One region of the Planctobacterium sp. AWM4_229 genome, then DNA from elsewhere that is predicted to be linked to it. Evidence: predicted binding sites of a transcription regulator. Region 1 holds the regulator's gene; each other region holds the start of a gene.

Evidence for each region. Region 1 encodes FNR, which switches genes on or off when oxygen is low (the NO sensors DNR and NnrR bind a similar motif). Its sites were predicted from a motif close to TTGATCTAGATCAA; they were not measured.
Region 2: ACXAGP_RS10355 (HP1242/YdcH family protein) is a predicted target of FNR. The motif match lies at 2,938-2,951, and genes of this name have one in related genera.
Region 3: ACXAGP_RS11035 (YgaP family membrane protein) is a predicted target of FNR. The motif match lies at 4,870-4,883, and genes of this name have one in related genera.
Region 4: hemN (oxygen-independent coproporphyrinogen III oxidase) is a predicted target of FNR. The motif match lies at 3,216-3,229, and genes of this name have one in related genera.

The regions. Positions count from the first base shown of each region.
Region 1 covers NZ_JBSWWX010000012.1:27,576-35,321, reverse strand. The annotation lists gene ccoP (cytochrome-c oxidase, cbb3-type subunit III) at 1-44, shown strand, start outside; gene ACXAGP_RS20615 (FixH family protein) at 126-605, shown strand; gene ACXAGP_RS20610 (heavy metal translocating P-type ATPase) at 605-3,004, shown strand; gene ccoS (cbb3-type cytochrome oxidase assembly protein CcoS) at 3,006-3,185, shown strand; gene ACXAGP_RS20600 (sulfite exporter TauE/SafE family protein) at 3,186-3,851, shown strand; gene fnr (fumarate/nitrate reduction transcriptional regulator Fnr) at 3,887-4,615, shown strand; gene uspE (universal stress protein UspE) at 4,718-5,650, shown strand; gene ttcA (tRNA 2-thiocytidine(32) synthetase TtcA) at 5,771-6,685, shown strand; gene ACXAGP_RS20580 (DUF2987 domain-containing protein) at 6,701-7,339, opposite strand; gene ACXAGP_RS20575 (glucosaminidase domain-containing protein) at 7,332-7,746, opposite strand, start outside.
Region 2 covers NZ_JBSWWX010000004.1:237,312-245,057, reverse strand. The annotation lists gene ACXAGP_RS10365 (AsmA family protein) at 1-1,217, shown strand, start outside; gene ACXAGP_RS10360 (cation:proton antiporter domain-containing protein) at 1,244-2,815, opposite strand; gene ACXAGP_RS10355 (HP1242/YdcH family protein) at 3,023-3,265, shown strand; gene ACXAGP_RS10350 (cyclic nucleotide-binding domain-containing protein) at 3,299-3,778, opposite strand; gene ACXAGP_RS10345 (adenylate/guanylate cyclase domain-containing protein) at 4,009-6,180, shown strand; gene ACXAGP_RS10340 (two-partner secretion domain-containing protein) at 6,335-7,746, shown strand, end outside.
Region 3 covers NZ_JBSWWX010000004.1:395,203-402,948, reverse strand. The annotation lists gene msrA (peptide-methionine (S)-S-oxide reductase MsrA) at 1-355, opposite strand, end outside; gene ACXAGP_RS11060 (thiol-disulfide oxidoreductase DCC family protein) at 465-869, shown strand; gene ACXAGP_RS11055 (SDR family NAD(P)-dependent oxidoreductase) at 876-1,610, shown strand; gene ACXAGP_RS11050 (sodium-dependent transporter) at 1,925-3,346, shown strand; gene ACXAGP_RS11045 (NAD-dependent epimerase/dehydratase family protein) at 3,407-4,225, opposite strand; gene ACXAGP_RS11040 (hypothetical protein) at 4,340-4,528, shown strand; gene ACXAGP_RS11035 (YgaP family membrane protein) at 4,600-4,812, opposite strand; gene ACXAGP_RS11030 (response regulator) at 4,966-5,370, shown strand; gene ACXAGP_RS11025 (MalY/PatB family protein) at 5,494-6,636, shown strand; gene ACXAGP_RS11020 (SixA phosphatase family protein) at 6,848-7,746, shown strand, end outside.
Region 4 covers NZ_JBSWWX010000002.1:176,661-184,406, reverse strand. The annotation lists gene ACXAGP_RS03935 (YciI family protein) at 1-261, opposite strand, end outside; gene ACXAGP_RS03930 (VOC family protein) at 275-652, opposite strand; gene crp (cAMP-activated global transcriptional regulator CRP) at 740-1,378, opposite strand; gene ACXAGP_RS03920 (YgjP family zinc-dependent metalloprotease) at 1,672-2,313, opposite strand; gene ACXAGP_RS03915 (DUF3085 domain-containing protein) at 2,459-2,941, opposite strand; gene hemN (oxygen-independent coproporphyrinogen III oxidase) at 3,309-4,685, shown strand; gene ACXAGP_RS03905 (P-loop NTPase family protein) at 4,941-5,465, shown strand; gene ACXAGP_RS03900 (sugar porter family MFS transporter) at 5,512-6,972, opposite strand; gene ACXAGP_RS03895 (FecR family protein) at 7,080-7,746, opposite strand, start outside.

The DNA.
Region 1 (7,746 bases):
ACGTTGTAGCAGCCTACGTATACAGCCTTTCTAATCAAGAGTAAGGCATTTAAACTTCTGCTAAAAGCCTCGGATCACCGAGGCTTTTTTATGGGTAATATTGAATTTGGAGTTTCTTCAATACTATGACTGAAAAATGGTATAAACAATTCTGGCCGTGGTTTTTAATCACCGTTCCAGCAATCTCCATTGTACTTGGATTTACTATCGTTTACCTTGCGATCACTTCAGAAAACTCCATGGTGTCCGACGATTATTACAAAGAAGGTAAAGCCATAAACCAATCTATTAGCAAAAAACGCATGGCAAAACAGCTCAATCTCATCGCTGGGCTGAGCATCGATGCAGATAGGGTTAAAGTTAATTTCAAACAGGCTCTGCCACCAGATTCTGCAGCCATTAAGTTAGATTTTTTCCACGCCACTCTGGAAGACCGTGACTTCCATGTCATGCTCACCCGTAATGCGGAGGGAGACTACAGTGGTAGCTTACCCAAATCTGTTGATGGCAAATGGCGCGTAACGCTGACTCCTTTTGATGAGTCATGGAAGATCCGACAAACCGTTGCATTTCCAAGAACTGACGAAGTTATTTTGGAGCCCTGATGTATCAAACGGCGCAGGGCCATTGTTTTCATTGCGATGAAAACATCCCCCAAGGTGAAGTTTACACGGCGAACATATTAAAAAGTGACAGACACTTTTGCTGTCCCGGTTGTAAAGAAGTCGCCCGCTCAGTCGTAGAAGCGGGCTTGGAAGATTATTACAAGTTCCGCACAGAGCCCGCCGCAAAAGCAGATGCACTTCCCACCGAGTTGCTTCAGCAAAATCAAATTTACGACCTGCCTGAGCTTAGCGACGAATACATCAGCAACAATAAAGAACTGGCAGAAGCGCAGCTAACAGTAGAAGGATTAAACTGCCCCGCTTGCGCATGGCTCATTGAGAAGCGACTCAACGGCCAGGCTGGCGTTCGTCAGGTAGGTGTTGATGTCAGTGCCAGAAGAGCAACTGTGCGCTGGTTTAAGGACCAACTGAGTTTAAGTCAGGTTCTCAATTTATTCGCTGAGATTGGCTATCGAGCACGGCCTTTTCAACCTGATCAACACGAAGCCATATTTCAGGCTGAAAATAAAACCTTTCTGAAAAAGCTAGGCCTTGCCGGGTTATTGACAATGCAAGTCATGATGCTTGCTTTTGCCTTATATTTTGGTGTGTTTGGTAATCTGGACAACGAGACTCGTAACTTTTTACATTGGGTAAGCCTGGTACTGAGTACGCCTGTGGTGTTTTATTCCGGCTCAGTGTTTTTTATTAGCGCCCTCAATGGACTCTCTGCGCGTACACTCAATATGGACCTGCCCGTTAGTATTGCCATTTTCATTACCTGGTGCAGCAGTGCATGGGCAACCTGGCATGAGTATGGCGAAGTTTATTTCGAATCCATTTGTATGTTCATCTTCTTGCTCTTAATAGGTCGCTATTTTGAGCATAGAGGTCGACAAAAAGCAGTGATCACAGGCAACAATATCACCAAGCAATTACCGCAATTTGCAAGACTCATTCACGACGACAATGCGGCGCATGAAGTACCAGCTAAATCCTTAAAAGCGGGACAGCAAATCTTGATAAAAACCGGCGATACCGTTCCGGTTGATTGTGTTTTACTATCAGATGCAGCTGAGCTGGATGAAGCCTTGCTGACCGGCGAATCTTCCCCTGTGGTTAAAAGTAAAAACGATGCGCTTTATGGCGGTAGTATCAATATTTCAAACCCCATTAATGCTCGGGTCTCAGCGACTTTAACCAACTCTACTATTAATCAGATTAGTCGCGCACAGGAGCTCGCCTTTTCAGAAAAGCCTCGGTTTGCCATTGCTGCAGACAGGTTAGCCGGTATTTTTGTTACGTTAGTATTGATAATTTCGGTCCTTACCTTCAGTTATTGGTATTACGCATCACCACAAGATGCGCTCTGGATCACAGTATCAGTATTAGTCGCCACCTGCCCTTGTGCACTGGGTTTGGCTACTCCTACGGCTTTTACGGCCGCTATGAGTAAACTCAATGAAGTGGGGTTAGTGATAAAGCGTACGGACCTGTTGGAAACCATTACTAAGGTGGATGTTTTTGCCTTTGATAAAACCGGGACCTTAACCAAGGGAACTCCGGGCATCGTTAACTGGAAAAACCACAGTTCCCTTGCAGATGAGCAGGTTCTGAGCATTGCTGCATCATTAGAAGAACACTCCGAGCACCCTATCGCCAAGGCATTTACAAGTGATGAAAAGCTAACTTGTTCAGGCATAGAAGTTCACCCGGGAGCCGGTATCGAAGGACAAATCGACAAAGAGAAATACCGTATTGGTAATCCGGAATTTACCACACAAAATCCCAATCAATTAGGTGCCGATGTTTATCTTGCTCGTCAGTCAGGTGATAACTACGAGCTGATAGCGAGTTTTTCCTTAGAAGATGCACTTCGAGAAGCCGTGCAGTCATTTTTCAATAAATTCCAAAGCAAAAACACATTGTTACTCAGCGGTGACAATGAACGCAAAGTGTCTGACCTGGCCACAAAGCTCAAACTTGCTGGTTTTCAACACAGCATGAAACCAGAGCAAAAATTAGACTACCTACAAAATTTACAGCACAACGGTAATATTGTACTAATGGTTGGTGATGGCGTTAATGATGCTCCGGTACTGGCTGGTGCTAATATTTCCGTGGCCGTAAATGGCGCCAGCGACTTTGCTCAAAATGCCGCGGATATCATTATGCTGAAAGACAACTTCTTTGCTATTTCAGCACTGTTATCAGTTGCCCAAAAAAACCAACGCATTATCAAGCAAAACTTCGCCTGGGCATTGGGTTATAATTTATTGGTATTACCTTTTGCAGTTTCCGGGCTATTACCTCCTTGGGGTGCAGTCATAGGTATGTCGTTGAGTTCACTCATTGTGACATTTAACTCGCTTAGAATTAGCAAGAAAAAAGAGACTTGATATGAGTATTATTTACGTTTTGATCCCCATTGCCATCATTCTGGTGATTGTGGCCATCGCAATTTTTTTCTGGGCTGTAAAAAGTGAGCAATTTAAGGACCTGGAACGCCACGGTCACAGTATTCTGTTTGACGATGACATTAAAGACGCCCAAGCCTCACGACCTAAAGACAAACTCTAAGTGCTACCAGAATTTGCTGCTGCCTTTCTCATAGGCATTGCTGGTAGCGTGCATTGTAGTGCCATGTGCGGAGGTGTTATTGCTGGATTAAACTATGCAATTCCAAACAACAAACCACTGCTACCTTACGCTTTGTCTTACAATCTGGGACGTATCCTGAGCTATGGTGCGGCGGGTCTAATAGCGGGTGCGCTAGGCCAGGTATTCAGCCATCAAATTGGCTCAGGCATCGCGCTACTTAAACTACTCAGTGGCATTATGCTTGTGTTACTTGGGGCTTATATCGGCAACTGGTGGCGAGTGCTTTCAAAGCTTGAATCAGCAGGCGCACGGTTGTGGCGCAAGATATCCCCCATCGCAAAACGCTTCGTTCCTTTTAAAACACCATTGCATGCACTGCCCTATGGCCTGATCTGGGGCTGGTTACCCTGTGGGCTGGTATATTCAACACTGGCATGGAGCATGGCAACAGGTGATGCCGTAAATAGTGCGTTTTTGATGATGTGTTTTGGTTTGGGCACATTACCTGCCACCTTATTACTGGCGCTGTCCGCTAAACAATTGCTGGCTGTGACACAAGCCCCCCGAACAAAACAGATAATTGCACTGGCACTTGTTGCTTATGGTGCCTTTATCATTGCACAAAGCCTACAGCATCATTTATAGTACGCTTAAATTATTGCAAGGAGCCTTTTGTTTAAATGGTAAGTCAAGCTCGCTATCCTCTAAATTGTCAAAACTGCAGTTTCAGTCAACTCTGCTTACCGTTTAATTTAAGCAATAACGAGCTAGATAAACTGGACGATATCATTCAACGCAAGCGCCCCATTCAAAAAGGCGAGCGTTTGTTTGAAACCGGCGATAAGCTTACCTCCTTGTTCGCCGTCCGTTCAGGCTCCTTTAAATCTTATGCCATCAGTCAAAGTGGTGAAGAGCAGATCACGGCTTTCCATTTACCGGGTGAAGTTATTGGTTTCGACAGCATGTCTGAAGAAGCACATCAAACTGTAACTCATGCGCTTGAAACCTCCATGGTATGTGAAATTCCCTTTGCTACGCTAGACAATCTAGCTGATGAACTGCCCGCCCTGCGCAAACAACTGATGCGCTTAATGAGTGCTGAAATTAAACAAGACCAACAGATGTTTATGTTGCTCAATCAACGTACTGCCGAAGAACGTTTGGCCTATTTTTTACATTCGTTGTCGCTGCGCTTCAATCAACGTGGTTTTTCCGCCACCCAATTTCGCTTAACCATGACTCGTAGCGAAATCGGCAACTTTCTCGGTTTAACGGTAGAAACCATTTCTCGCTTACTATCTAAATTCAACAAGGAAGGTTTGCTTTCAGTGGAAGGTAAACTTATCAATATCCTTGATACGCAACTGCTGGAAGAAAAAAGTAAAACCTTCTCTCCTGAATGCAAGTGAGAAAAATCAGCACCTAATTGATCCAGAACAAGGCTCATAGTGGCAAATTTTTGATGCTTTTCTTACACTAAGAGTGTTCGTTTATTACATCAGGAAATGGCTATGAGTGGTTTTAACAAAATTTTGGCTGTTATTGATCCGACCCAGGAGCAACAAAAGTCGCTGGCGCGAGCGCTTGAATTGGCTAACAAATGTGACGGAAGCGTCACTGCGTTTCTCAGCATCTACGATTTTTCTTATGACATGACGACTATGTTGTCTGTTGAAGAACGTGAAATGATGCGACAGGCGGTAGTTGATGATCGCACGGAGTGGTTGGTGGGCATGATTGAGCAACAATCCAATGCCCAAAGCGTCAAAGTAGATGTAAAAGTTGTCTGGCACAACCGTCCTTATGAGAGCATTATTGTGGAGGCCATGGCAGAGAACTATGATCTCATCGTCAAAGGCACGCAGCAACACGACACCTTAAAATCAGTCATATTCACCCCCACCGATTGGCACCTGTTGCGCAAAGCGCCAGTATCCGTATTACTGGTTAAAGATCATGCCTGGCCGGAAAATGGTGTTGTTCTTGGTGCGGTCAATGTCGGCACAGAAGACGAAGCTCACCAATCACTGAATAAGCGCATCACTGAAACCTGTAAAGACATGGCTACCGTTCTAAAAGGCCATGTGCATCTGGTGAATTCCTTCCCCGGCACACCCATTAATATTGCTATTGAGATCCCCGAATTCGACCCGCAAACCTACAATCAATCAGTCAACGATCATCATGTTGCCTGTATGAAACAACATGCTGAAAATTTAGGCGTGGATGTGGCACATTGCCATGTGAAAGAAGGTTTACCGGAAGACGTGATCCCAGCAATCGCGAAAAAGTTTGATGCAGAACTCGTTGTTATCGGCACGGTTGGCCGTCAAGGTATTTCAGCCGCGCTGATTGGCAATACCGCTGAACATGTCATAGATATGCTGGACTGCGATGTATTGGCTCTCAAACCCGAAGGTTTTGAATCCCCAGTAAAGCTCTAATAAATTAAACGACTTTGCAATCTCCCACAGTAGCAAATATGTTACTTTGGGGGATTTTTGCGTTATACTCTGCCGCCATTTTTACAGCATGTTTTTCATACAAGTATAGAGTAGCGGTCGATGTCCGAAGCAGTTAATCACCTCACTAAAAGTAAACAGCAATACAGTTTCAACAAATTGCAGAAACGACTGCGTCGTTGTGTTGGAAAAGCCATTGCCGACTTCAATATGATTGAAGACGGTGACAAGGTGATGGTGTGCTTATCGGGTGGAAAAGACAGTTATACCCTGCTGGATATTTTGATGTTCTTGAAAAATATCGCCCCTATCCATTTTGATATCGTGGCGGTGAACCTGGATCAAAAACAGCCAGGCTTCCCTGAGCATGTGCTACCGCAATACCTGGATAAAATCGGCGTCGAGTATTTAATAGTAAACGAAGATACTTATTCAATAGTCAAAGAAAAAATCCCAGAAGGTAAAACCACCTGCTCTTTGTGCAGCAGGCTAAGACGCGGCATTTTGTACCGCACAGCACAGGAACTTGGGGCCACCAAGATAGCTTTGGGACATCATCGTGATGACATGCTGGAAACCCTGTTACTCAACATGTTCCATGGTGGCCGCATGAAGTCTATGCCGCCCAAGTTGGTGAGCGACGATGGCAAGAATATCGTTATTCGTCCACTAGCTTATGCCAGTGAAAAAGATATCGCCAAATACGCGGAAAAAATGGAATTCCCAATCATTCCCTGCAATCTCTGCGGCTCACAGGAAAATCTGCAGCGTAAGATGATTAAAAACATGCTACAGGACTGGTCGAAACAATATCCGGGACGCATTGAGAACATGTTCCGTGCACTGCAAAATGTCACCCCATCCCACCTTGCGGATCCCAATTTGTATAATTTTGTCGACATCAGCACTACGGGCGAAGTCCCTGAAGAAGGTGATATCGCTTTTGATACGCCGGAATTTACCGATCCAGCGGTTGAATCAACGAATTCAGAAGTTGAAACGATAGAATTAAGCTAGGGTATAAATTAGGTATTAATCTGGCATCAACGCAGTGATCTGCTTGATGCCGCTCAACTGAGTATCAGCCAATAGTCGCTGAATATCCTCTTGTTTTATCTGCCAATGTTCACCATCAAACTTTGCAATGGTGGCAAAGGCTTTGGGTACAGTGTTGGGTTCGGTAAAGGTAATTTGTAGCCCCTCAGGCGATGGCATCATAAACGACAAAAAGCCCCCCATTTTGTCAAAGAATGCCTCAAAAGAATGAAAATAGCTCAGCAGCTGCGAAGCATTGACGGGCTCGGTTAACGACTCGGGTTTCACTTCCAAAAGCACCGATAAATCACATTGGTTTTGGGGCTCTTCTAACTTGACCAGTAATCTGGCCTTAGCCATTTTTAACGCTTTTTCATTGGGCAATACAAAGCGACGATTCGCCTGAACCGGAACATCGATATCTTTTTTATCAGTATCAATCAACACAGATGATACCTGACACAAATCTTTGCTTTGCACGTGTAAAAAGCCAAAGGCGAACTGTAGGGACTGTAGTTCTTCACCGTTTAGTTTTCTCAGGTGACTATAAAAATCGGCGTACTCAAGGTGCAACTCACCTGCCTGGAGAGAGTTACTACTTAATCCAATTACCAACAATAGAATCCATCTAACCATTTTCAACTGTTTGTTCCTGTGCATAGTTCATATGTTTTCGATTTACGCGGATCATGGCTTGAAGCTCTTCCACATAAGCCTGGCCGCGCTCTGAGTAATGCAACAACCCCTCAGCCAGCATTTCAGCGGTAATAGGTTGCTGTGTTTTGCGTAATACTGCGCGTATATAGCGCAAATCCTGGTAAGCAAAATGTCGATTTAGGGTATTTAAGTATTTGGCCACCCCTTGGGACAAATTCCTGTATTTAGCCACTTCATGATTCATGTCGTCGTCCCGCTGGCGCGGCACAAAACCACAACCTTTGCGATAACACCACATACCAAAAAAGTTATAACCCTGGCGCGCAAAACGAGATGTTCCCCAGGCTGACTCATTAGCCGCCTGAACCAATACCAGTTCCTTGGGA
Region 2 (7,746 bases), on a different contig from region 1:
CAGCCTTGCAACAGTTTCTGATTGAGAACCTTACGCTAACTCTTAAAAACCTGAACATCGCGGAGAATGCTGAAATAGTCCTCTTGCAGGATAAGGCTCCGATTAACGCGAATCTCAGCGTTGCGAACATAAGCGCGCAAGGGGCAAACTTTGGCCAGATCGGTACAGATATCATGGCTACCGAAAAAACCATCAATATCCAGCGCTTTGAACTGAACTCCCAAACCTCGCAGCTCGCACTTTCGGGGACCATTAAAAATCCGAAAGAACAAGCCGATATTCAACTGGCGATAGCAGACAGCAAGCTAAACCTGGAGGATTTCGCACCACTGGCACCAGAGCTTCCCATACCGTTACAGGGCTTATTAAGCTTGGCGGGTAACATCAATGCACAAGGCGAACTGACCAATCCACAAAGTCTTATTGCCAACCTTTCCAGTGAGTTGAAGATGAGCCTGGACACTGCAAAAAGCCTGCTGGATCTGGAGTCGATTATTAGCAGTGAGCAAGGCGAGAAAGTCATCAAACTGCAAATTAATGACAGTCAAATCAATATGGATGAGTTTCAAGGTTTGCTGAAGGATTCGCCAGTGCTCCCTTCAGGCAATATAAAACTTTCAGGATTATTGGATACTCGCGGCCTACTTGAAGATCCACATAGCCTGTTGCAAAGCCTTTCCGGTGATTTCGCCATTGGCCTGAATAACGGAAAGCTTACCGGGATCGACATCAATAAAATTGTGAAAGGCTTTAAAGACAGTAAAGAAAGTGACTGGAAGGACGTTGGCAGTTTCCTGGTGACAGGCCCTATCGGGATTTTAGCTGCAAATATGTTTGATTTGGGTGCGGGAGCGGCTACCTCTGGTGGTGAAACACTGATCCCTCAATTACAAGTGAATGGTGCTATGGATAAGGGCGCAATCCTGTTTAAAAACACGGCGTTGGCCACCGATGAATATCGCCTGGCGTTTGATGGTCAGGTAAATCCCGGTCAAAAGACCTTCAAGGACTTTACCTTTGCACTGCTAGACAAAGCGGGTTGCGCAGATATCAAACAAACGCTGAACGGCGCTATGTCCAATCCCTCCAGTGCCATAGCGCAATCTTTGTTAGACTCAGCTATAGCCCCTATTTCCGGTTTGCTTAAAACCCTAAAAAACTCAGCTTCGCAGTGCAAACCGTTTTATCAAGGTGAAGTAACGCACCCCGCAAGCTAGTGTCTATGCTTGCAGGGTAAAAATAATTACACTGCACCTGAGATTAAGCGCTTACTTTCCTCAGCGAAACCCGCGCCAGCCTCAGCATAAAAGTTGAAAACATGGTCTATGCCAGAGCGTTCCAACTTTTTGCGATCATCACTATACCGGGCTATAGCGGCTATTTCGCCGTCAAAACCCGCAGCTTCCAATTGCTCGTAAACGTTAATTATGTCGTCCGTGGCAGGTAAAGCCAGCATCACCAAGCGAATATGTGACAGTTCAATAGACTCCCAAAAGTCGATATCTTCGGCATCAGCGCAAATCACCTGGTAGCCCTTTCTCTGGAGTGTTTCAATACGTTCACTTTCAGCATCAATTCCCCAAACGTCATCCCCCATGGTATGACGCAATGCCTGGTAACTGCCCTTGCCCACTCGTCCCATACCCACCACTAAAACTTTGGCGTCTCCCGGTTGAGCATAGTGATCTTCTGCCAGGCGAGTATCGGTTTCCAATTTATTAATCCAGGATTTTTTGCTGGTATAGATACGGTGGGCGTGGCGATAAACGATACTGCTGATCACAAAGCTGATGGAAACCGCGATGGCTAAAATAACCAGCCAATGATCTCCCAACCAACCGTTTGCCACCGCCAATGCGGCGACGATCAAGCCAAACTCACTGTAATTGCTGAGGGACAAGCTACTCAGAAAAGAAGTACGGCCGCGCAAATTTAATCGTGTCATCAAGAAGAAGAAAAACAGGAACTTGCAAGGGATCAAGATGCAAATGAACGCTGCCATCGCCAGCATTTCAAGGGTGGGTAAGGCAGTAAAGCCAATGGACAGGAAAAAGCCAATCAGGAATAAATCTTTAAAACCCATTAGCGCTTTGGACAGCTCAGAGGCTTTCACATGACTACTGAGTAACAAACCAAAAATCAACGCGCCCAAATCGCCTTTAACCCCAACCAGGGTAAACAGCTCATAACCACCAAGCGCGAGGAAAAAGCCGGTTAAAGGTAACAACTCACCGTGCCCCGCTGCATGGATTAGTCTATCCAACAGAGGCTTAATCAAGGGCAATGCCAGCAGGGCCAAGGCGTAGATAGAGGGAATTTTGCCTGTAGCCAAAACCAAAAATACCACAGCCAGAATGTCTTGCATAACTAAGATGCCAATGGCCAATTTGCCATGGCGAGTTTTCATTTCACCGCTTTCTTCCAGTATTTTGACGATACAAACCGTGCTGGAAAAACTCAGGGCAAAACCCAATAAAGCGGCGGTTTTTAAATCGAGTCCAGCAAAATAGCTCAGGCCAAAAGTGGCGTATAGCAAGCTGAAAATAGAAAACAAACTCACCCACAGCACCATGGGCCCTGCGGTACCGCCCCAGACCTCAGGTTTAAATAACTGTTTTACGTTAAGCTTTAAACCAATGGTAAACAGCATTAAGGTGATGCCGAGATTAGCCAGAGTTTCCAGCCCGGCAGCGGGCTCCATTCCCATATAATTTAAAATGAAACCGGCGCTGAGAAAGCCGATTAAAGGGGGTAACGATGCAAGGCGGCAGGCCAAACCACAGGCAAACGCAAAAAATATCCAGATAAAATCCATAGCCCTTTTCCAATAACTCGATCGTGTAAATTTGTCGAGCACTAGTATATTCAAAAACCCCCTGGTCAGGCTAGCGGGTAACCCCGGACAATAGAGATAAATATCAGTAAAAATAGAGATTTATGATCGACATCAAAAAATCCGAATTTCCGGCGCTTTAGAATTGTAGTCATCAAAAAGAACACGACAGCAATGGAGCTAAACACTATGAGCATTGAAAACCACAGCCTCGCCGCAGAATTACCGGAGTTTAAAGATCAGATCCACAATTTGAAGATGAACGACAATCACTTCCGTAATCTTCACGAAAAATACAATGACGTTGAGCATGAGATTCATCGCATTGAAGTGGGTGCTGAAAATACGTCTGACGATTATCTGCACGAGCGTAAGAAAGAGCGTCTGTTATTAAAAGATGAGCTGCTGGCGATTATCAAGAAAAGTCAGTAAATGGTGCGGGGCCTGCATTCATTCAATGTAGGCCTATGACCCTTTGCGGATATTGTCGTACAGGACGGCACAGGTTTTGTTAAGGGAAAGCACTCTGGCAGCCAGGCCTTCTATAATCTTATCTTTTATCTTGTCCTTCATGCCCAGAGGAAACTTATTCATTTCTTCCTGAGTTATGCGCATCAGGATACAGTCTTCATGGACTATGACGGTAGCAGTGCGAGTTTCGCCCAATATAAACCCAATTTCACCCAAGAAACTCCCGCCTTTTAACTCTCGGATAAAGTTCTTCTTTTTGTCGTAAACATCCAATATGCCGGTAAGCACCAAATAAAAACTTTTATCATCGGGCTCCCCCACCTGCATGATGGTCTCATCGCGCTCACCAAACCAGAAAAGCTGTTCCGATTTGGTGAGACTGGCGATATCAAACTTAGAAATGCCCTTGAAAAAGTCTAACCGTTGAATGACATCAACAGCTTTTAATTTTGATTGGTAGGACAGCGGCTTCATAATTATTTAGTAAAATTAACCCGAGATTCCATTAAAGGTTGTAAAGTCAGATAAGTCTGTGTTTTGAGCAAGTTCACCATTACTAACCCAATTTACAGCTTACCTTTGCAGTGACAGTCAATGCACTGTATACAATAATAGGCCAAGTTCAAAGATTGTAGTAAGCAGTTTTTTGCCCAATCAGTGATGAACTAGCCTACTGGATAATACTAAAACGCTTAGGGTTTACTTTGCTGCACAGATTTCGACATCCATTGCCCATCAGGAAGCCGCTTTTATTAGGTATTTTCGTTTTCGTTGCTTTCAGCGTTGGCTTGCTGTTTGATTCTAAACTGGAAACGCGGTTTGATGCTTTTTTCCATGATGCAGCAGTCGTCCACAACGCCGGAAATGAGTGGCAACACGTTAGCCTCGTAGCCTTGGATCCCGGTATTCCGGGCTTTGTCAGTCGCCGCCAGACACTCCCGCTCTATGCGCTTGCGGCACAACGTGTGTTCGAAATGGGTGCCACTGCGGTATTTATGGATGCCGTTCTGTATGAATATGATCATCGCACCAGCTATGCAACTTGTATCGAGAAATACCAACAAGATGGGCTGCCTAATCAATTTCGCTGGCAAGCCTCGGCCAACCTTGTGCCCTTTGACAATTTAAGCGAAGCGCAGTTTCAACGCTTTTTTATTGCGCGCCCTCAGTTTGCCGAAAACGACGACTTCATCACCATCAACCTTTTACAAAATTACTTTGGCGAAACGCTATTGCCAGTGGATTTTTTCCAGCTGGAAAACAATACTCAACAGTTGCACAGGCTCATCGCAGACGCATCGGTACACAAACGCAGTGAAGGTGCCTTCAACGCCTCATTTCGTTGGATGAATTTGGCTGAGCAGGCGGTGATCCCCAAAGTGACGAAACTGCAAGGCGAGCGCTTAAAGCTGACACCGGACCTTAGTCATACAGAGCAATGTGAAGATAAACCTTGCAAACGAATTCGCTTTTCTCATCCTAAACAGCAGTTTTCTGAACGCCCGGAACAGCCCCTCACTCCACTGAGTGAACTGGTTTCCTGCGCGCCTTTCACAGCCACAGCGGATATGCAAAAGCGCTTTGAAAATCGGGTGGTGATATTGCAGTTAACTGAGCCTACAGAAGCCACCGATATCAAAGTAACCCCAATGCTTTCGGCTTTTGGCTCACCGCGCCAGTTTATCTCTGGACCTCAGTTTTTAGCCGATGCGGTAGAGACAGCAATGCAAGGCGATGCACCAGTGAGACCCGCTTTGGGACAACGCCTCTTGTTACTATTGGTCAGTAGTTTCATCGGCGTACTATTGGGCGCTTATGCGCGTACCGTTATTGCGTTAATGGCACCAATATTGGTATTAGCTGGCAGTTGTTTTCTATGTTTTGTTTCAATACCCACACAGCTATGGCCAGTTGCAGCCAGTGTAGCCAGTGCAGGGATTGGCACTGTATTGGTTTTAGCGACACATATTTCCCTGGGAACCGCTAAGGCCAAACTCATGGCGCAATACATTCCCCCTCAGATACGCAGTCTATTGCTTAAGTACAAAGGCGATAAGAAGTTTGTGCACAAGCATATCGATGCCGTCATTCTAATGAGTGATATCGCCAAGTACTCCAATGTGACCAGTGAACTGAAAGATCCCGCCTATGTGTTTCACTTGTTAAATCAGTACTTTGAAGAAACCACCTTGTCGACACAAAATCAGTACTCTGGTTGGCTAGAGTCTTACGTGGGCGACATGGTGTGTTTTTACTGGCCTGTTCATCAAGGCACCTCCTTGATTGAACAGCAGCGCCTGGCCTTGCGCGGCGCGATAGATATGGCCCGTAGGCAACAACATTTTTTTAATACCTTGGCGGAAAACAAAACCTTTGAAATTCCAGCAGAAACGCTGACCACTATCTCTGGTTTTATCGGCGCGGGTATCGGGTTAACCAGCGGCCGGGTTATGATGGGAAATCTGGGGCCGCAAAACGGGATCCAGAAATTTGGCTGCTTGGGGGATCCCCTCAATTTGGCTAGCCGAGTTGAAAGCCTGACTCGCTATTTTAATACCGAAATCTTGATCACAGAAGACTTGGTAAAGCCTGCCCAAGAGCTTGAGCTTGCGGTTCGCTTCATCGCTAATGTCGTGGTAAAAGGCCGCAATGCTCCCATTGGAGTTTATGCTTTGGGAGAGCGCAACGACCCGCGTTTTGCTCCGCAAAAAATTGATGCCTGGCTCGGCTGGCAAAAGGCTTTTCATGAAGGTGCGGCGCCCCCATGGCACGACAATCTCAAAGATTTCACTCTGGACAAAGCCACACTTGAGCACTGGCAAGAACAAGGTTTGTGGGATGCGAAACAAACCTGTTATTTGCTCAAAGAAAAATAGTGCAAATACGGGGATTAATGACAAAAAATGAACTTTGTGCAGTTATAAATTCATCATCTGTGATAAAGCATGACTTTTGACATTCAGGCAATGATTTTAGCCTGTGATTAGATATACTCATAAACAGTATCATGCAAACGGAATCGGCCTGACTATGCTGAGCAAATCGAAACTCACCCTCGCTTTAAGTAGCGCATTGTTTGGTGCTACAACATCTGCACAAGTGATCACTGATGGTACTATGGGTGAAGCAACCGACCTGTCAGGCCCCAATTACACCATTGAACAGTCTTTAGGCACATTAAGTGGCAACAACCTGTTCCACAGTTTCAGTCAATTCGACTTGTTAATTGACCAGTCTGCCACCTTCACCGGCAGCGACAGCATCAGTAATGTCATTAGTCGCGTTACAGGCGGTACCCCAAGCCAAATTCAAGGTCGAATTGAATCGGAAATTGGCACAGCTGACTTTTATTTTATTAATCCCGCTGGCGTGGTGTTTGGCGAAGGCGCAAAAGTGGACGTGCCCGGCGCATTTTACGTCTCTACCGCGCAACAGCTGAATTTTTCTGATGGCGGAGTATTTTCTGCCGATACCGAAACCAATAGCACTCTTTCCATTGCGGCTCCTGAAAGCTTCGGTTTTTTAGGAGAACACGCCAGCAGTATTGTATTTGATGGCAGTAACCTGAAAATCGAAGCCGGCGAGCAAGTGGCTTTTATTGCCGCAAACATCAGCGCAGCATCCAGTGAAATAAAATATCGAGGCGGTGAGTTAAGTTTGATTGCCACAGGTAATAGTGACACAACACAGAACCTTGATGCACCGCAGTTAACCGGTAATGGAAGTATTGATTTCCAGCAATCAGAAATCAAACTGGAGGGCAATGGCAACGCCAGTCTTGTTATTGTAGGTTCAGACGTGAACACCTATAAAACCAAGATTGCCGTACAGAACACGGGAGATTTGGATAGCCAGACGGGTATTGAGGTTGTTGCTGAGAACATGGTGATAACAAATAGTCTGATAAGAACCGAAACCAATAACTCGGGTCGGGCCGGCGATGTGCTTATTACAGCGAACACCCTCACCCTCACCAGTGACGGCAATACAGAACAAGATGAATCCGTGCTGTCCTCAGAATCAAAGGTACGCAGGCCACCACCAGGTGATGCACCTCCACCTCCAGATGGCACCATGCCACCACCGCCACCTGATAATATTAACTTCGGCTCTTCCGGCGATATCAAACTACAAATTGCAGATTCACTACAAATTCTCAACAACGCCACTATCAGTAATGTTACGCAAGAGAATGGCCCGGGTGGCAATATTGAAATTCACGCGGGTTCAATGCTGGTTGACACCGTTACCGCCACAGCAGATGTAGGCGTAACCACATTAACGGCAGGCAGTGGCCAAGGCGGCGACTTGGTTATTGCAATAGACAATGAATTGCAGCTAATCGGCAACGGCCAACTCAATGCCATGACGTTGGGCAGTGGCAATGCAGGAAACATCCAGATCACGGCAAACAGCCTGACCATCACTGGAAATGAAAATAA
Region 3 (7,746 bases), on a different contig from region 1:
CCATTTTCTGAATAAATGATAGCGACTGTTGCTTTTGTTCATCATCGTGGTAAAAAATCGCTGATCGGTATTGCGGACCGATATCGTTGCCTTGTCGATTGAGCTGCGTTGGATCGTGTAAGGTAAAAAATACCTGCAAGATTTCTTCGAAGCTTATCTGCTCTTCATCAAAAACCAATCGGACAACTTCAGCATGACCACTCTTGCCGGAGCATACCTGTTCGTAAGTAGGATTTTTAACCTCACCACCAGCATAACCAGACTTTGCCGAGATAATGCCTTGCAGTTGATTAAAAGCACCTTCAATACACCAAAAGCAGCCGCCTGCTAATGTCGCTTCTTTTAATAATTTCACTGTGGATCCATTTGGTTGTTTGAGCTGTATATAGCTATGATAAATCGAAATTCAATGATTCGCAGCTTAGCTTTTATCTTATAACCTATAACCGAGCAATAACCACCTTGTGAAACAAGAGCAACTGACCATTTTATACGACGGGCAATGCCCTTTGTGTGTAAAGGAGATGCGCCACCTGATGAAGGCCGACTCGCAACACAAAATACAACTTGCCGATATCAATGCCCCGGAGTTTGCAACGCGTTTTCCTGAGGTTAGCCATCAGGCAGCAATGAGCAAACTGCATGGTTACCTGGAAGATCAATCAAGCAAGACATTGTTAACCGGGCTGGATGTTACCTACCACGCCTGGCGATTAGTGGGTAAAGGCTGGTTAATTGCGCCATTGAGGTGGCCGGTTGTAAAAGTCATCGCTGATTATTGTTACCTTCAGTTTGCCAAACATCGCTTCACGCTGTCCCGCTGGCTAACCGGGCAAGCTCGCTGTCAAAGCTGCAGCATTGACAGGTAAGCCGTTGTGAATCCTTCATCCAGGTTCAAGCACGTACTGCTAATTGGCGCTTCCGGCGGCATTGCCGAAGCTTGCCAGGCAAAATTTGAGAGTAACCCCGATGTAGCGCAAATCACCGCGATATCACGGCGGCCTGAACCAGCCCATCTCACTAAAACCGATTGGATTTCCCTGCCACATCAAAACGAACAGAGTATCGCCCAGTGCTGCGCAACATTCCCAGAGCGGCACTTCGATCTAGTAATAAGTACCATCGGCGTACTACACGACAGTTCTGCTTCTATTACTCCGGAAAAAAAACTAGAGGATATCGGCGAAAGGTCCCTCTCAGAATACTTCCGCATCAACAGTATTTTGCCAGCTTTATGGCTAAAAGGATTAATAAGCAAAGTAAATCCAGAGGCCAGCAATATTGTATTTTTTAGTGCCCGTGTAGGTAGCATTAGCGATAATGGTTTGGGTGGCTGGTATGGCTACAGGGCTTCTAAGTCGGCTTTAAATATGCTGCTTAAGACTGCGCAGATAGAATATCAACGACGCGCTAAGGCTTGTAATCTCATCGCCTACCATCCCGGCACTGTCGACACTCGACTTTCTGAACCTTTTCAACGCAACATAAAACCGGAGAAATTATTCACACCTGAATTCACTGCTAACTGTTTGTTTGACATTTTAAACTCGCCCCCGGATTCCCCGCCTCCCTGGTACCTTGACTGGCAAAACAAACCCATTCCTTGGTAACTAACACCTCACTCCTTATGCCGCTCGTAGTGTAAACAAAACTTGCTTCACTGTTCTCAATCGCGACACATATTTGTCATATTAAATAAGGACATTTTCCTTGAGGGCTGCTAGCATAGCGCCGTTAACAAGCAGTTTACATTGCGTAACCTGCGTAAAATAACAATAAACAACAAGTGTAGAGCGTGTTGATCTTTTACCCGGACGGTAAAATAGCCTCCTCCCCTGTGTGCAATCACCTGATGTGATTTTTACCTTGCCGGGGTTGAGTGGCACCAATACAACAATTACAAGAAGTCTAAGGATTCATCAGTATGAATGCACCCCGCGAAGAGTTTGGCTCTCGATTAGGATTTATTCTGGCGGCAGCAGGCTCAGCTGTCGGTATAGGAAATATGGTGGGATTCCCCGTTGCAGCCACTAAAAATGGTGGCGCCGCGTTTCTGCTTATTTACGCCATATTTGTATTCTTTATTTGCCTCCCAGTGATGTTGGCCGAGATGGCGGCAGGTCGTCATAGCCGTAAAGATCCACTAGGTGCCTATAAAACCATTGCACCGAATGAAAAACATTGGCACATAGCTGGTTGGCTTTCCATTATCACTCCCTTCATGATTGCCGTATTTTATATGGTGATCACGGTTTGGATTTTTGGTTATCTATATTTCTCTGTTACCGGGGATCTAGCGAAACTAGCGGAACCTGACTTTTTCGATAATTTCGTCAATGCTGGCACGGTATTTACCTTTATGGCAATTGTCACCGCGATTGTCTTCCTGATCCTGTTGGGAGGGGTAAAGCAAGGTATTGAAAAAGCCGCAAAAATACTCATGCCCACGCTATTTGTGATGTTAGTAGGGATGGTTATTTTTGTATTGTCTCTGGACAACGCCTTTGCAGGTGTTGAGTACTACCTGGTGCCGGACTTTAGCAAGATTAATGCGACAGTAGTGAGCGCGGCCTTATCCCAAGCCTTCTTCTCCTTGTCTCTGGGTATGGGGATACTGATCACTTACGGCTCATATCTGGGCAAGCGTGATGGCATCCCAGGCTCGGCGAAAATGGTGGCCTTAATGGATACTGGGGTCGCGTTTATTGCAGGCCTGATGATTTTACCGGCAATATTTTCTTTCAACCCTAACACCAATACCGCCGAATTGAGTGATTCTTCGTTAAGCATGATATTCAGCTTCCTGCCGAAGATATTTTTGGCCCTGCAAACCACTATCGGCTACGTGGGTGCCAGCATAGTCGGTTCGGTGTTCTTCTTGCTGGTATTTTTTGCCGCCATCACTTCGCTGGTTTCAATTTTAGAGGTACCTAATGCGGCTATTATGGATGAGAGAAATTTAAGCCGTAAGTCTTCGCTTACCTTGTTGGGTGCAGCGATGGTGGTATTCGCCGCAATCTCAGCAACTTCCTTCGGAATGCTGGACTTTACCACTCACTTTATTACTTATGCGGGATCAGAGAAATCCTTCTTCGATCTCATCTATGATGTATTTTACGACACCATATTGCCACTCAATGGCTTCCTGATTTGTATCTTTGTGGTTTATCGCTGGAAATCGGCAAACCTCAACAAAGCGTTGGAAGAGGGCGAGCCAGAATTCAAAAATAGTCTGTTCCAGAAATATGTGGATTTTTCCATTGGCACCTTTATTCCATTTATTCTGTTGTTAATCTTTATCAATACCGTAGCTCTGAAATATTTCGGTGCCGGGTTGATAGGCTAACTTATTATTAATGTATTAAAAAGGTCGGCTATGCCGACCTTTTTTGATTCCCCGGAGTATCTACTCACCCTCTTGCGGCAGCATATCAAAGGGACTGGCATATTGCAGAGTAAGTCCTAGCTTTTCCAGGGTAACGCCAGGATCAATGCATTTTCCGGTTGCAGGCTGGTCGCTGTTATCCAAAAACTCTGGCGGCACTAACTCCAGTAATTCTGCCGCTTTAGTATAGTAGTTTCGCCGGGTCGGATGGGAAGTAGCGCACAGGTGGAACACATCCCCCCAAAGCTGCTTGTCAAGGATAGCCCTGATAGCAGCGATGGCATCATCCCTGTGCACCAGGTTCACCATCTTATGAGCCGCTGTAATATCCTTTTTCCCTTCCAGGTAATACACCGGGTGTCTGTCCTCAGCAATGAGTCCCGCCAATCGTAAAATACTGGATTGTTGCGCAAACTTATCTCGCAAAAATTGCTCAATCGCAACATGGGCCTTGGCTGAGTCACTAATAGGATCTGGGAGCGTTTCCTCAGTAAATGTCTGATTCGCTTCGCCATACACTGAGGTGGTACTGATAAACAATAGTTTTTTATCAGCCGTATCCAGACATTGCTGCATAAGCTCTTGCATTTGCTGCTCAAACAACGCTTTTTGAAACCCCCTTCGACCAGCACCAATGTTGATCACAAAATGACTGCACAACTTTAAAGCCTCTGGGAGCCTTGCACCTAGCTGATATTCAAAAGTATCCAGCCCTTCAAAGGTTAATTTTTCTGCCTGCTCGCTATCTCGTTTGCTGGCAACCACCTCTACACCTTGTTTTTGTAATGCTTTACATAATGAAAAGCCTAACCATCCAGCTCCAATTACAGCGACTTTCATGGGTTTTCCTGACAGAAATAGGTTAAATTCGAAGTTTTTTGATCTGGCTCACTGCCAATACTCTGATTTTAGGGCATAATTAGTCTAGGTGAAAAATTAAATAAGGTTTTTGACATGGGTGAGTGGATCTCAGCGTTTGTTTTTGGTTTATTTTTAATGGCGTTTACACTCGGTATGAGCAGTCTGATCATGGCGTTTTTACCGGTTAAAGAAGGCGACGCTATACGCTCTCAAGTAGAATACGGTTTCTTTGGTGTATCAGGACTGGCATTGAGCTTAGTGTTTGTTTACGCACTAATGTAAGCGAAAAAGCGAATAAAAAAACGGGAGCAGCTGCTCCCGTTTTTTGTATTCATTACTGCAATAGTCTCTGCTCAGTATTTTAAGTGATAGGTATCGATACCCAGAGCTTTGTACAGTAAGCAAACACCTGTGGCACTGCTTACAAACAGCGCAGAGCCTAACACTAAAAATACAATACTCACTGTCGCACTGAACATACCTTCAATTGCCAAGGCTAATAGTACACATGCAACTACTGCTCTAATTGCAGTATCCAGAACGCCAACATTATCTCTTTCTCTCATGATGTTCACTCCGCTATTTAGTTGCTGTCATTATCCCTCGTTCAAATATTGTGCATTTTGATCGTGATCAAAGAATTGTCCCTTTAATTTGCCAGCGATTAAGGCTATCTTTGATTCCCAAGGAAATTCGCGAGTCACTGGAGAAATCAAACTATGGCCATGTCAAAAGGTCCCAATATTTTGGTGATTGACGACGAAGAGCTCACTCAAGAGCTTTTGCGTCACATGTTGCGGGAACTGCAATTAGGTGACATAGATATTCAGTCCAGTTGTGCTAAAGCGTTATCTCGCTTTAAAAAAGATCCCGCATACTTCGCAATGATCATCAGTGACTGGGAAGTGCCGGGGATGAACGGCCTGGAATTTTTGAAAGAAGTGAGAATCCTAAGTGAAGACATTCCCTTTTTGATGGTCACTGGCAATGCTTCCAAGGATTATGTGATCCGAGCTGTTCAGGCGGGTGTGACTGATTTTCTGGCCAAACCTTTTACCGCCAACAGTTTGCACAATAAAGTGCAAAAATTGGTTCCCGGTGCGCAACCAACCGGTAATTCCTAGTATCTCCGATGTGATCCGGGCTTTGTTATAATATACAACCCAACATTCTTGGTATTTTGATGCAGGCCAAAGCTATAGTTGCGCAATCATTAATAACAACCATTTTGATATAGCAGTTTTCCCATGCCCTATACCCTATCCGACTTTGACATCCGAACTGATCGCAGTGACACCTATTCGTTGAAATGGCAAAAATATGAAGGCAAAGACATTTTCCCTATGTGGGTCGCCGATACAGAATTTAAATGTGCCCAGCCAATTTTAGATGCCATTAAATCTCGAACTGATCACGGCTTATTAGGCTATCATTTGCCTTCCCGTTACGAGCCAGCGAATAATGCGGTATGTCGTTGGTTACAAAAGCAACACAACTGGCAGATAAAACCAGAATGGATTGTATGGACGCCCGGTGTTGTACCCGCCTTCAATGTTGCATGTCAGGCCTATTGCCAAGCCGGAGATAAAGTCATTGTGCAAACGCCTAACTACCCGCCATTGTTAGCGGCCCCGGGGATCAATCAATTAGAGCGCGTTGATATCCCCACCATTGTTGAAAACGAGCGATGGACCATCGATCTTAATGCTCTTGAAGAAGCCGCGAAAGACCCTGCTTGCAAGCTATTTATCGTGTGTAATCCCGGAAATCCGGCGGGCACGGTGTTCACGCAACAAGAACTGGCTGAGATTGCCCGAATCTGTGAGCAAAACCAGGTATTGCTGATCTCCGATGAAATTCACTGTGATCTGGTATTAGATGACAATGCCACGCACCTGCCAGCAGGGGCGATACCAGCACTTGAAAGCAACAGTGTCACCCTAATGGCGGCCAGTAAAACCTTTAACGTCGCCGGACTTGGCACCTCATTTGCCATTATTCCTGATGCCAAGCTAAGAGCGAATTTCAATAAAGCCATGATGGGCATCGTGCCTTGGGTGACCATATTGGGTTTGGTGGCCACCGAAACCGCCTTCACTCAATGCGATCAATGGTACGACACCTTGCTCCAATACCTTAAAGGCAACCGTGAATACCTATACCAACAGATCAATCAAATCGAAGGGCTGAATATGTTGTTGCCTCAGGCCACGTTCTTGGCCTGGATTGATGGTAGCAAACTTGGTGTCGAATTACCCCAAACCTGGGCAGAAAACAAAGGTGTCGGGCCGTCACCAGGTGCAGACTTTGCTGACCCAGACTTTTTCAGGATCAACTTTGGTTGCCCGAGAAGCATGCTGGAAGAAACCATCGCCCGCTTAAACAGATAGCTCTTAAAGAGCCCGGCTCAAACCGCCTCCCCACTATTAATGATCTGATGGCCATGACTAAACAGAGCATGGTCATCAGCCTGACAAAATCTATATCCTCAGCACCCAAGCAAGTAAAAAAGCCACTGAAAAAACAGGATTTTTCAGCTTTTTATGACGTCCTCATTTTTTTTTGTCATAGTAACGTCAGAATCAAAAATTGCTAAACCTCATGAATCAGTACTCACTCAAAATAACTCTGTCATTTTCTATCCTGCTCATTTCCACACTGTTGACATGGCCGGCCATAGCCCAATACGAACACATTAGAGACGCCGATGTTTATCTGGTGCGACACATGGAAAAACAGCGGGATAGCAGTAAAGATCCACAACTCACAGAAAAGGGCTGGGTACAAGCCAAAAAGTTACGGGACGCCCTGAAAGACAAGGGTATTCAAGTTATTTATAGCTCAGATTATCAGCGCACTAAACAAACCGCCGAGCCGCTAGCTACGGCGTTGGGTTTAACGGTGAAGCTCTATGATCCAAGAAACTTAGCGCAGTTGGCAGAGTCGATAAAGGCGTCTGATTTCAAAACCCTGGTAGTGGGTCATAGTAATACAACTCCAGAATTGGCCTGGCGACTAACCGGGCAACCACAGCCAGACATTGATGAAGACGAATATAACTGGACCTTGTATGCCATCAATCCCGGCAGCTTTTCATTAGGTCCTGTGGATCAATATGTTGAGTGGAAGAAACCGGAACTGGCTAAAATTAAGGTCAACAAACAAAAATTACACAGCTTTGAGTCGCAATTCAACATGTTGTTTTCCGGACAAAAAACCGGTACCGCAACCCAGACAGTGAAGGTGCAAGACAATCAAGTATTACTCACAGAAGTAACCCGCAATAAAAAATTTAATGTGGATGCCACGATAAAAGCGGTGGCTAAAAAAGAGGATTTGTTACCTATTTCCATGCGCCTGACAGGCTCAATGGGCAGAGCCGCAGACATTAACATGGAATGGCGGGAAGAAGGTCCAAACAATAATTTCAGAGTGATTTACGGCTACTCTGATATTTCTCGGGCTGTCTATAAACTACAGGGGCGGCAAAGCATTGAGAA
Region 4 (7,746 bases), on a different contig from region 1:
GCGACAATCCACCAGGAAAAATCCCCCAAGTTGCTCTTTGGTCTCTGCAAAAGGCCCATCAGAGATCAGCGTTTCACCGTTGCGAACTTGCACGCTGGTGGCTGTCTCGACGGGGGCCAGCCTGCGTCCATCCAGATACACCCCTTGTTTTTGCAGATCCTCAGCGACGGCGATATATCGGCTCACCAGAGCCTCATCCCAGCCTTCGGGCTGCGCCTGCTCCCAAGCTTCGTTGGCGTAAATCATCAATAAGTATTTCACGTCAATACACTCCCTATTGTTCTACATACTGTATAGCAGAAAGCAGAGCGCCTTGCGGATCTTGAAATACGATAAACTTGCCGACACCGGGAATGTCAGTCGGGGACGTCAGTAACGTACCACCTAAGGTTTTTACCTGCTCCGCTGTTGCCTGAATATCGCATACTGTCACGTACTGGCCCCAACCAGGTGCTGGCATTTCACTGGGTTTTGCCATGATACCAGCAATCTTTTCGCCATCTAGAGAGGCAACGTAATAGTTCTCGCCGCCCATATCCATGACATCAAATTGCCAGCCAAATAAGCCACCGTAAAATTCGGTAGCTTGTTCAGGGGAGGTGGTCATTAGTTCTGACCAAGAAAAGTGGTTAGGTTGAAATGAATTGCTCATCAGGTATCTCCAGTTTAATGCAAAGTTTCAATACCCTGACGAACCGGATGAACGAATTTCGACACCTGGATTAAAAAAATCCGATATTTATTGCAGTACTACTATGCTGTGGCCTTCAAAGGTGACCAATCCTTGCTCTTCGAGACTTTTGAGTACTTTACCCACCATTTCTCGCGTACAGCCAACGTGCCGACTGAGTTCCTGACGTGTAATCTTGAGCATAATGCCATCGGGGTGGGTGATGGCATCCGGTTGGTTGATTAAATCCAGCAGGCAACCAGCAACCCGACCTGTGACATCCAGAAAAGCCAGGTCCGTGACTTTTTTGGAGGTTTTGCGCAAACGCGCGGTTAGTTGCTTGGAAATCGCCATGAGAATATCGGGGCGACTGCGCGCCAGGATTTCAAATTTGTCGTAGGCAATTTCAGCAATCTGACACACAGTGCGGGTTCGAATGGTGGCACTGCGCTCCGACTTGTCGTCAAACAAACCCATCTCGCCAAAAAAAGAGCCTTGGTTCAGGTATGCCAACACAATATCTTTATCGTCCTCATGCTGACGAATAACCGATACGGAGCCTTTGAGTAAAAAATACAGCTTTTGTGTGTGTTCGCCCTGGCGCACAATCACCGCGTGGCGGCGATATTCTTTGACGGTACAGTGTGTTAAAAAATTATCCAGAAATTCCACGTCTTTCACATCATATTGGTTATTTAAATCAGACACTTAAGCAATCCCGTGAGTTGAAGTTTGGGTACAGTAAGTTGTCACTCGAGTGCATCTTGCCACCCGATCTTGCGCGATACCTATTCAACAGTATGGCGTAAAACCTGGATTTTGCCTGAGAACTTCTGGCAATAGCCTGTTGCAAACACAGTTATCGCATTGGATAACTTTGTATTACCCATCATACCCATGTGTTTTGTTTATCGGCAATGGAAAATCCCACCGAATAGGCAGGATTGTGGCTTACTTCACAATAATCTTATTTTATGGCTAAGTGAGAACACCTATGTTCCTTAATGTGGGTAAGTTCGGTGTTTCAGCAGCGAGTCCGCATCTCGCCAGTTTGGCAAGAAGCTATCCATTAGTTGATAAAAGCGCTGGTTGTGGGAGGCTTCTAAAAGGTGAGTCAATTCGTGAACCAGTACCATTTCAGTACATTGCTGGGGATATTGAGCCAATTGCAAGCTTAGCCAGACACGTTGCCTGGTAACGTTGCAACTGCCCCACTTAGTTCTCATATTCTTTACATTCCAAAAAGCCACTTCAACATTCATAGCAGCTTGCCACTGGGGTAATAAAGTTTGCATGAGTTGTTTTAGCTCATCGCGCCAGATTTGTTGCCGCACTATGGTTGCTGCCTCGTTGTTTACGGGTAGTCGGGGCAGGTAGATTGCCGCTTCATCGTGATGGATTTTATAATGTCGACTTGCTGACGGGCTTTTTTCAAAGGCGTATTGCTGTCCCCATAAACACATGGCTCGGGCATTATTTGTGGCTTCAACTTGTTGCTGAGAGCTGGCTAGTCGTTGCTGCTGTTGCGTAATCCAGTTGAGTCTTTGGTTTAAAAAATCCCTGATTTGCGCATCCGTTACCTGATACGGACAGCTAACATTGAGTTGCCCATCATGCTGTACTTTGAGGCGAATGGATTTCATCGCCTTTCGCGTAATCTGGACACACTGTTCTTGCCAAAGTAGTTCAGCTTTTTGATGTGTTTTTGCCTTGCGGAAGCGAAATAGAGGCATCAGAATTAAGGAGAGTTGGCAAGCAGCGCTGACAACCAGGCGCTGCTAAAGAGGCTTATGCCGCAGATTGGCTTTGCTGACCAATTTCCACCACCAAGGTGTCTGATTTGGCACGGATAGCAGCCACAACATCGGCGATAGGGATAATTTGGTTGATCTCACCCGGCGCGATTTGACGGGTATATTTGGCCCAGTCGTCATCGGTAATCGGGTTACAACCTTTCGCAAACGCGATAGCGCCGCGTCTGAATGGTGTTAATTCGTCTTTCAAATTGTTACAGATGTAAAGTCCCTTGTCATTTTTCATGATCAGCGCTCTGGGGATTTTACCGGTGATTATGCGACTGGTATCTGGACGGAATTTTTCTTCCGCGGCTTCTGCCTGAGCCTGGGTACGCCCATAAGCATCCAGAATAATGCCATCCGGATATAGGCTTTCCATAAAAATATGTTCAAAAGTTGGGTACAACACCACATCACCCTGAAGCTCGCGCATCAGGTTGTTAATATCAGATAAATTAAAGACAGCTGCCGCCATTGCAACACTATTCCTGTATAAAACTGCTAAACCAGGTTCAGATTCCGAAATTTTGTTTTGTCATCTGAGCGTCATAATTTGGACCGCAGATTGTAGCGAAATGTGCCTGAAAATCACGCAATTTTTATAGAAAATATTTATCTCTTTTAATGCTTTTTTATGCGCCAAAAGTGTTTCCAAAGTAAATGTTAAGTGGGATTAATATTTACCTGAAGATTTGTGACTACAGGTATCCGTTGGGATATAGCGTTTTTACTCGTTAACATTGCATAATTTGATTTAGATTAAGCTTCTCAAGCCACCTTACTGGTATTTTTCAGCCTCCGTTTTCACGTTTTTCAGATGGCGCTTTAATAAGGTGGATGTTATGCAAGGTCAACACGATGGGCTTTTTAATCAGTCAATGCTCAACAAATATGGCATGTCGGGGCCTCGTTACACTTCTTATCCTACAGCATTAGAGTTTAACACTGAGTTCACTGACAGAGAGTTTCGCAAAGCGGCTTTGCTGGCGGCGAACCCGGAGCTGGCTATCTATATTCACGTGCCTTTCTGTCACAGCCTTTGTTATTACTGTGGTTGCAACAAGATCATCACTCGGAATCGGGACAAGATTGCGCAATATGTTGATTATTTGAAAAAAGAAATAATCTTGCGTTCAGAACTTTTTAAAAATCATCATGTGATACAAATTCATTTTGGGGGTGGTACCCCGGGAATGCTGTCTTTGGAAGAGGTTAAAGACATTCTATCGACGATTAAAAGCCATTATAACCTGGATGAGTTACCAGAAATTAGTCTGGAGATCGATCCTCGGGAAACCACTGTTGAATACATCCGTGGACTGGCGTTTCTGGGGGTAAATCGAATCAGCATGGGGGTGCAGGATACCGATAAGCAGGTGCAGATTGCCATCAACCGAGTTCAACCTACTGAACTGGTATCTCGTTTAAGCAAGGGCGCAAAAACAGCCGGTATTAAGTCCATCAATCTGGATCTGGTTTATGGCCTACCATTGCAAACCCCGCTGGGTTTTGAGCAAACCATCGAAGATGTTTTAAACATTAATCCCGATAGAATTTCCTTGTTTAACTATGCTCATATGCCACAGAAATTCGCTGCACAGCGCAAAATCAAAGATAGCTGGTTGCCCGGTCCGGAAGATAAGTTAAAGCTGATGCGTCTTGCCATTGAGCGCTTCACTGAGGCGGGATATCAAATGATTGGCATAGATCATTTTGCTAAGCCCGGAGATGAGCTGGCCATTGCCCTCAATGAAAAGCGCCTTGGACGTAATTTTCAAGGCTACACCACTTTGCAATATACGGATTTAGTGGGGTTTGGTGTCAGTGCCATTAGCTCTATCTGTAACGTCTATAGCCAGAATTGTAAAAATCCCGCGGATTATTATCAAATGTTGGACGAACAGCAACACGCCATTGAGCGAGGTTTGGTAAAGTCTGAAGAAGATCAGCTCCGAGGTTATATCATCACCCAATTGATGACCAATTTGCGCCTGGACATTGGGGAGTTGGAGGAGTTGTTTGAAGTGAGCTTTGCTGAGCACTTTACAACGGAACTGGACTTGTTAAAGACATTCGAACAGGACAATCTCATCAAGTTGACGGAACAAGCCATCATAGTACACCCGGATTCGCGCTTATTACTGCGCAGCATTTGCATGGTGTTTGATGAATATATGGCAAAACACAAAGCCGCCCAACGATTTTCCAAAGTAGTCTAACTACCGTAAGGCAAAGTTTCAGCGCAGAAACACCCTGATACATTGTTGATTTGATGGTGGTCAGTGAGCCGTTGACATTGCCTTGCGACTGCACGACTATAAAGAACATGAACACTGTTAAATTGTTACCGATAGCTCGAATTTTTATCATCATTCCTTAGGAATGGTGGGATTTGTGCTGTCGTAAATCGATATCAAACCCGCCCGGCAGGCGGGTTTTTTGTTTCCGCCTTTGGGCAACATGGAGGAAGCAAGATGAAAAAAATCGCCATCATTGGTAAACCCGCAAGCGGAAAATCCACCCTTAGCAAAAAGTTAGCTGCGGCGACGGGTATTAAGCTTTATGCCCTGGACTCAATTTTGTATCAGGCCAATGGTGCGGAAATTGAGCGCGCCGACTATGAGGCGATTCATCAAAATATCATTGCTGCGCAAGAGTGGATCATTGAGGGATTTGGGCCCATGAATTCCTTGCACTCCTTTAACAAGCGATTAGAAGCCGCCGATACAGTAATTTATATTGATTTACCTTACACAACGACTTATTGGCTGGTGACAAAACGCTTTTTGAAAGGATTGTTTAAAAAACCAGAAGGTTGGCCCGAAGGGAGCTCGATTTGGCATGGGACTTTACAAAGTTACAAGGTTTTAAAGCTTTGTCCGAAATTCTGGAACGTGCAATTTTTGCAAAGACTGGAGACGCTAACCAGCGATAAAACAATGCATGTGATCCGGTCCGTGGCACAGTTGGATAGTTTTGTGGCAACTCACGTTAAATAAATAAAGGACCCGTCCGGGTCCTTCTGTCTATGATTGCCAGTCGCTATTACATTTCTTCCAGGCGTCTGCCGCGTGTTTCTTTAACGTAGCGATGCACAAAGAATAAGCTGATCAGGGCGCTGGAAGCATACAAACCGTAAGCACCACCTAAGCCGGTTTGGGTGAGCAGGATGGGGAAGGTCATGGTTACCAAGAAGTTGGCCAGCCACTGTGCACTGGCGGCCAGTGCCAGTGCGGCACCGCGAATACGGTTGTTGAACATTTCACCCAATAACACCCAGACTACCGGACCCCAGCTCATACCAAAAAACACGATATAGAGATTTGCCGCCACCAGAGCGAAGGTGCCATTGGCGTCGGTCAAGGCAAGTTTTCCGGCTTCGTCCAGTCCTGCAGTACTGAACAGGTAAGTAAGAATGGAAAGCATAATGGCCATACCGGTACTGCCGATAAGCAACAGGGGTTTACGGCCGATTTTATCTATCAGGGCGATGGCGATAAAGGTGGAAGCTACATTAGTAACACCCCCTAAGACATTAATAAACAATGATTGCGACTCGTCAAATCCCGCTGCTTGCCATAGCTCCGCACCGTAATAAAACACCACGTTAATCCCCACAAATTGCTGGAATACTGACAAGGCGACACCCACCCAGATAATGGGGTGAATTTTGCGGCCTCCTTCGATAAAGAGATCACGCAATGCCGGTTTGTGGTCGCTCTTTAATGAGCGTTTGATTTCATCGATTTGGGCGGTCGCGACGCCGGGTGCGATGCGTTCGAATACGCCTTTGGCTTCGTTATCTTCACCTTGCGCCACTAAAAAGCGCGGTGATTCCGGGATCAATAACACGCCGATAAAAAACAGCGTGGCAGGAATGATCTCCATCCAGAACATCCAGCGCCAGGAATCAATCCCCAGCCAACCTGCCTCACTGGCCCCGCCAGTGTAAGATGCAATGGTAAAATTACTTAAAAATGCGGCGAATAGCCCCAAAACAATCGCCATCTGTTGCAAAGTAGCTAAGCGTCCGCGCAAACTTGCCGGAGCCACTTCAGAAATATAGGCGGGCGCTAACACAGAGGCTGCTCCCACGCCCAGGCCGCCCAATAAGCGGTAAAAGATAAATTCTGGAGAACTGTCGGCAATACCAGAGCCGAATGCACTCACCGCAAAAATGATCGCGGTGATTATCATCACGGGTTTACGACCAACTTTATCGGCGATGGGACCCGCCAACAGTGCACCCAGTGCACAGCCGAGTAAAACCGAGGCTACATTGAATCCGGTGGCCACATCGTTGGCGTTGAACGCTTTCTCCAGAGCACTAACCGTACCGTTGATAACACCTGAGTCAAAGCCAAATAAGAAGCCACCAATGGCGGCGACCGCAGAAATAAAGATAACGTAAGCAACGGAAACGGCTTGTTCCTCTGCAGCGGCGATTTGTGCAGCCGGGGCGACACTGTCCTGTGTCGAGTTGTTTTTATTATTGTGTTCTGCCATGTTTTGGTTCTCAGGTTGATGTCAAGAAAGCGGTTTCTAAAGGACAATACCACAGTTTAATAAATAAACTGTGGTATCTACTGGTGTGACCAGATGCTGTTGCGCCATTAACTGCCCTGGCGCAACAGGATACGATTGTCAGCAGTGCGTTGATGCTGGATATCAAAGTTTTGTTGCAAGGCGCTTAAAAAGCCCGACAAGTCATTGGTTTTAAACAGGCCCGCCACTTGAATTTGATTGAGCTGCTGGTTGGTCAGTTCGAATTTTACTGCATTGTAACGACTTACTTCGGCTAAAACCTGTGCCAGTGGCTCACCGCGAAATACCAGATTGCCTTGTTGCCAGGATAATGCCGCGTCTATTTCTGAGCTGGCTACCGATTCTATGACCAGCGCTTGCTCACTGAGCAGCGTTTTTTGTCCTTGCTCCAATGCAGGCAAGCTGTCTTTTAATCTTATCTGTTGGGGTTGCAAAGGGTTGTCATTGTTTTCAGTTTGTTTTCCGACGCGCACCTTGCCTTCCGTCACAATCAGCTCAACCTGGTCGGTGAGTAATTCCACATTAAAAGCGGTGCCGACGGCTTGAATAATTTGTCTTGCCGCATACACACTCAAGGGCTTTTCTTTATCATGTGCTACCTGCACATGCACTTCACCTCGATACAACTCAATTACCCGTTGTTGTGCGGTAAAGGTGACCTTCACTGAGGTGTTGGTATTGATGGCCAGTTGGCTGCCATCAGACAAGGTGACTTTTTTGGAATCCCCTGTACCG